Regions from separate parts of the Shewanella bicestrii genome, predicted to be linked through region 1. Evidence: predicted binding sites of a transcription regulator. Region 1 holds the regulator's gene; the other holds the start of a gene.
What was found. The regulator FliA, encoded in region 1, starts transcription of late flagellar genes. The targets are predictions, from matches to a motif close to CTAAAGNTNNNNNNNNNNNNGCCGATA.
Positions count from the first base shown of each region.

Region 2: the regulator FliA is predicted to act here: its motif matches at 1,595-1,621, upstream of pomA (flagellar motor protein PomA).

Region 1 is NZ_CP022358.1:3,243,857-3,247,009, reverse strand. Features, by position in the region: gene flhF (flagellar biosynthesis protein FlhF) at 1-727, shown strand, start outside; gene CF168_RS14095 (MinD/ParA family protein) at 732-1,613, shown strand; gene CF168_RS14090 (RNA polymerase sigma factor FliA) at 1,606-2,319, shown strand; gene cheY (chemotaxis response regulator CheY) at 2,367-2,750, shown strand; gene CF168_RS14080 (protein phosphatase CheZ) at 2,764-3,153, shown strand, end outside.
Region 2 is NZ_CP022358.1:1,449,241-1,452,393, forward strand. Features, by position in the region: gene dxs (1-deoxy-D-xylulose-5-phosphate synthase) at 1-320, opposite strand, end outside; gene ispA ((2E,6E)-farnesyl diphosphate synthase) at 342-1,223, opposite strand; gene xseB (exodeoxyribonuclease VII small subunit) at 1,226-1,465, opposite strand; gene pomA (flagellar motor protein PomA) at 1,781-2,548, shown strand; gene CF168_RS06355 (flagellar motor protein MotB) at 2,552-3,153, shown strand, end outside.

The DNA of each region.
Region 1 (3,153 bases):
ATTAGTTCGTGCCTTGCCACAAAGTCTAGCGAATATGCTTGATAATCAAGGTGATGATATCGTTAAGCAAGGTGGTGTTGTGGCGCTGGTTGGCCCAACGGGTGTAGGCAAAACCACTTCCTTAGCCAAATTAGCGGCTCGTTTCGCTGCCCATCATGGTGCGGATCAAGTCGCCTTGATCACGACAGATCATTATCGTATTGGCGCTTATGAGCAATTGGCCACCTATGGCAAAATTATGGGATGCCCAGTTAAGCAAGCCCATGATCTTGCTGAGCTAGAGCAAATACTGTATCAGTTCAGAAATCGCAAGCTAGTATTGATAGATACCGCAGGAATGGGCCAACGAGATATGCGGCTTTACCAGCAACTTGATAATTTAACTGCAAATAGCAGAATACCTATCCGCAGTTATCTGGTACTGTCTGCCACAGGACAGCGCCGTGTGCTACAGGATGCTGTAAATCACTTTAAACGCATTCCATTATCTGGTGTTGTACTCACCAAGCTCGATGAGTCCGTGTCGTTAGCGGGTGCATTAAGTGTGTTGATCCAAAGTGGGTTGCCATTAAGTTATGTTACGGATGGGCAGCGAGTGCCCGAAGATATGAAAGTTGCCGATACTTTATTGCTCGCAGAGCAGGCGTTAGCGGCCTTAGAAAACACTGAACAACAATCGTTACCAGACACAGCGTGGTCAGATAATATGACCTGTGCATTTGAGTAGAGTTATGACCCTGGATCAAGCAAGTGGTTTACGTATGATGAATCAACCCTATAACGAAAAAGTGAAAGTAATCGCGGTTACGGGTGGTAAAGGTGGCGTGGGTAAAACCAGCGTGTCTATCAATACCGCAGTAGCATTAGCCGAAAAGGGCAAGCGTGTCTTAGTGCTTGATGCCGACTTAGGCTTAGCAAACGTCGATGTCATGTTAGGGATCCGTGCTGAACGTAACCTTTCCCACGTACTCTCTGGCGATGCTGAGCTGGATGATATTATCGTCCGAGGACCTAAGGGCATAGGCATTGTCCCTGCGACCTCAGGAACTCAAGGCATGGTAGAGTTGAGCCCTGCGCAACATGCGGGCTTAATTCGTGCTTTTAGTGAGATGCGTACCCAGTTTGATATCCTCATCGTGGATACTGCCGCGGGGATTTCTGACATGGTACTCAGTTTCTCCCGTGCCTCACAGGATGTGTTGGTGGTTGTTTGTGACGAGCCAACTTCTATCACTGACGCCTATGCGTTAATCAAAATTCTCAGCCGTGAACACGGCGTTTTCCGCTTTAAAATTGTTGCTAATATGGTGCGCAGTTTGCGCGAAGGTATGGAATTGTTTGCTAAACTCAGTAAAGTGACCGACAGATTCTTGGACGTGGCACTCGAACTGGTTGCGACCATTCCGTTTGATGAAAACCTTCGCAAATCAGTGCGTAAACAAAAGTTAGTGGTTGAGGCTTATCCTAAGTCTCCTGCTGCGATTGCGTACCATGGCTTAGCGAATAAAATCATGAGCTGGCCAGTACCACAGCAACCTGGTGGGCATTTGGAGTTTTTCGTTGAGCGTTTAGTTCAGCGACCAGATTTTCAAGAGGAAAAAACGAGTGAATAAAGCCGCAGCGTATACTTGTTTAGACAGTAAAACGTCAATCGTTGAACAGTATGCACCGTTGGTTAAAAGAATTGCACATCACTTGCTCGCCAGATTACCTGCCTCAGTGCAGCTCGATGACTTGCTTCAAGCGGGGATGATGGGGTTATTAGAAGCATCATCCAAGTTTGATGGTGGCAAAGGTGCAAAGTTTGAAACCTTCGCCGGCATACGGATCCGTGGCGCCATGTTGGATGAGATCCGTCGTGGCGACTGGGTTCCCCGTTCTGTTCATCGAAATAATCGTCGAGTAGCTCAAGCCATTGATGAGTTAGAGCAAGTGTTGGGTCGTGATGCACGCGACACAGAAATTGCAGAAAAACTTGATATGACGCTCGATGAGTACCATCATATTCTTAACGATGTTTCTGTTGGTAAAATCATAGGGATAGAAGACTTAGGCGTATCGCAGGATATACTCACTTCGAGCGATAATGTCAGTGATGGTACATATGAAGCGTTAGCAGAAACCCAGTTTCATTCAGCACTAGTTGAGGCGATAAAATTATTGCCCGAAAGAGATGCGCTAGTGCTATCGTTATACTACGATGAAGCATTGAATTTAAAAGAAATTGGCGCCATTCTTGAGGTAAGTGAATCGCGAGTTAGCCAGATATTAAGTCAGGCAATGTTGCGGCTCAAAGGCAAACTCAAGCATTGGACATAAGTATAATTATTTATTGAGCACAGAATGTCGGCTCACCGGAGGAAACCTTGGACAAGAATATGAAGATTCTCATCGTTGATGACTTTTCGACAATGAGACGTATCATCAAGAACTTGTTGCGAGACTTGGGCTTTAACAATACCCAAGAAGCAGACGACGGCTCAACTGCGCTGCCTATGTTACAAAAGGGCGACTTTGATTTTGTCGTGACAGACTGGAACATGCCAGGAATGCAGGGTATTGATTTGCTGAAGGCTATTCGGGCTGACGATTCCCTTAAGCATTTACCCGTATTAATGGTTACCGCTGAAGCAAAACGTGAACAAATTATTGCTGCCGCACAAGCCGGTGTTAACGGCTATGTGGTTAAACCTTTTACCGCAGCAACACTTAAAGAGAAGTTAGATAAAATATTCGAACGACTCGCTTAAGCAGGGATGAGCTATGAAGTCACAAACATCAGGGCTCATTACGCTCGAGAAGGCTCAGCGTTTAGTTGAACTATTAAGCGCGAATGAACAAGCTCAAGCAGATGATTTATTTAGGGAACTCGCGGCTCCACTTCAACGGGAGCTCTTTGATGAAGTTGGTAAACTTACAAGGCAACTTCACAGCGCATTAATGGATTTCCAAGTTGATAATCGTTTGGTTGAACTTGCGAATACCGAAATTCCCGATGCTAAGGAACGGCTAAGTTATGTCATTGACATGACCGAGCAAGCAGCGAATAAAACCATGGATGCGGTAGAAGAGTGCTTGCCGCTCGCGAATGCATTAACGGCGAATATTCAACAAGTGATGCCTTCTTGGGACAAATTGATGCGCCGTGAAATC
Region 2 (3,153 bases), 1.8 Mb from region 1:
AAAGGGTGTAAACCGTTCTTTTGCCTAATGGTGTGCATTCTGTCGCGGCGACCGGTGAGGATTTTATGGGGGTAGGCTTGGTGGCCAACGTCCCAAATCAAACGATCAAACGGGGTGTTATAGACATAATGCAGGGCAACAGTCAGTTCGACTGTGCCGAGTCCAGAGGCAAAATGTCCGCTGGACATGCCAACGGACTTAAGAAGAAACTCCCGCAACTCATCGGCCAATTGAGGTAACAGGGCCTGAGGAAGCTGGCGGAGTTCATTAGGAGTGTTGGCCTGAGCCAACACGGGAAACTGTGAAATGTCCAAACTCATAGCGAGATACTTCGTCTCTTATTATATTCTTCGCTCAATGATATAGCGGGCGAAGTCTGCGATTAACTGGCTATTGTATGGCAATTTAGCCAGCGCTGATAGTGCCTCTTGGATCAGTTGCGCGGCGGTATCTTTGGCGCCTTGCAGTCCAAGTAGTTGCGGAAAAGTACTCTTATTGGACTCGGCGTCTGAGCCTTGGGGTTTGCCGAGTTCTTCCGTGGTGGCAATGATGTCCAGAATATCGTCTTGCACTTGGAAGGCAAGTCCTACCGCATGGGCAAATTCCATCATAGTCTGATATTCATCTTTTGGCGCATTAGCGGCAATCAAGCCTAACTCAACGGCGCAGCTGATAAGGGCGCCCGTTTTCATATTGTGGAGTTGAGTTAGGGCCTTAAGGTCGATGAGCTTATCGGTTGAGGCTAAGTCAATCGCTTGGCCGCCACACATACCACGGTAGCCCGAGGCTTTCGCCAGCGCTCTCACCATAGCGATATGCTGCTCGCTGCTGATCCCTGGTACTGCTTCGGTAACAATTTCAAAGGCTAAGGTTTGCAGAGCATCCCCAGCAAGGATGGCGGTCGCTTCATCGAAGGCGATATGCACTGTGGGCTGACCACGACGAAGGTCGTCATCGTCCATGGCGGGTAAATCGTCATGAATTAACGAATAAGCATGAATACACTCAATGGCCGCGGCGCAGGCGTCGAGTTTTTCAAGCGACACGCCAAACATTTGCCCAACACTGTAAACCAAGAAGGGACGAATACGCTTACCGCCTAACAGCGCGCCGTGGGTCATGGCGGCCTTTAATTGCGGCGCTGTGTCTTCGAGTGTGCTGAAACGTTGTTTTAATTGGTCATCAACCCGTAGTTGATATTCTTTTATTGCATTGACTAACACGCTTATTCGCCCTCAACGGCATAGGGAGAGAGGGGCGCATTTTCATCCTGCTTGAGTAAAATGGCCACTTTTTGCTGAGCTTGCTCGAGTTTTGCTTGGCTGTTACGCACCAGATTGATGCCACGTTCAAATTGTTTTAACGCATCATCCAGAGAGACATCGCCCTGTTCTAATTCGGCAACGATGCGCTCGAGTTCACCAAGGGATTCTTCAAAACTGAGATTTTCGGGTTTCTTCGCCACGTTAATAATTCCTTTGAAAGAGCGGACACAAGGTATATCAGGGCGACTCAAGGGTCAAATTCAGTCGACGGATATTTGCTCAATAGCACGCTTTGTTGCTGAATTTTTTTCAGAAAATAGAAATTGTCGCTAAACTTGCTTAGTGCTTGTCCGATAAATGACAATAATAGCATTATGCTTATAATCATCCTTTGACATCATAGAGTAAGGCTCAGGTTAAAACACAAAGTGTAATCCCTATGCGGATGACATTTTGTATTATTTTGCGAATAGAGTCAGTATCATGTCGTTTATACCGAATATTGAGGAGCCGTTGTGGATTTAGCTACAGTTATAGGACTAGTCGGGGGCTTTGGTTTTATCCTTTGGGCTATGATGACCAGCGGCGGCCTGGCAATCTTTATCGACGTCCCCTCAGTGTTTATCGTGTTCGGTGGTTCATTCTTCGTTGTAATGATGAAATTCAATCTCAAACAGTTTTTGGGGGCGGTAAAAATCGCCGTCAAAGCCTTTATGTTTAAGATTGATAAGCCTGAAGATCTTATCGAGCAATCCGTGACTATGGCGGACGCCGCCCGTAAAGGCGGATTCCTTGCCCTCGAAGAAGCGCAAATTTCCAACAGTTTTATGCAAAAAGCCGTCGATATGTTGGTCGATGGTCACGATGGTGAAGTGGTGCGCGCCGCACTTGAAAAAGACATTGCCCTTACAGAAGAGCGCCATCGCAACGGCATTGCGATTTTTAGGGCCTTTGGTGACGTTGGCCCTGCGATGGGGATGATTGGTACCTTAGTGGGCTTGGTGGCCATGTTATCCAACATGTCGGATCCTAAATCGATTGGTCCATCGATGGCGGTGGCCTTGTTAACGACGCTGTACGGCGCCGTGGTCGCCAACATGGTGTGTATTCCCATTGCCGATAAACTCACCCTACGCATGGGTGAAGAAATGCTTAACCGCAACCTGATTATGGATGCGGTATTAGCCATTCAAGATGGCCAAAACCCGCGGGTGATTGAAGGTTTCTTGAAGAATTATCTTGCTGAAAAACAGCGGAAAATCGATACAACGGACGGGGAGTAGCCCATGGCTAAGTGCAACTGTCCACCGCCCGGAGCGCCGCTCTGGTTGGCAACATTTGCCGATTTGATGTCCCTCTTGATGTGTTTCTTCGTGCTGCTGCTGTCATTCTCCGAAATGGACGTGATGAAGTTTAAGCAGATCGCAGGCTCGATGAAGTATGCCTTCGGGGTGCAAAACAAGGTCGAAGTCAAAGACATTCCTAAGGGGACGTCTGTGATCGCACTGGAGTTTCGCCCTGGCCGCCCCGATCCCACGCCGATTGAAATCATTAACCAACAAACCAACGAAATGACCGAGCCCGTATTGGATTATCAAGCGGGTGAAGACGATAGCGCGGGTGGTGTGCAGCAGCAAAATGGTTCGCAGCGGGGCGGTGAAGCCTCGGCGACGGCCCAAGAAACGGCGGATGCGGTGAAGGCCGAAGCCGCGGCGGCGCAGGATAAAATCAATCAGCAAGTGAAGAAAATGGCACAGGAACTCAATAATGAGATCACCGATGGGGCGATCGAAATTGAGTCACTTGGGCAGCAAATCATTATCCGTATCCGTGAGAAGGGCTCGTTTGCCTCAGGATCTGGCTTCCTGCAGCCTCGATTTAAACCCGT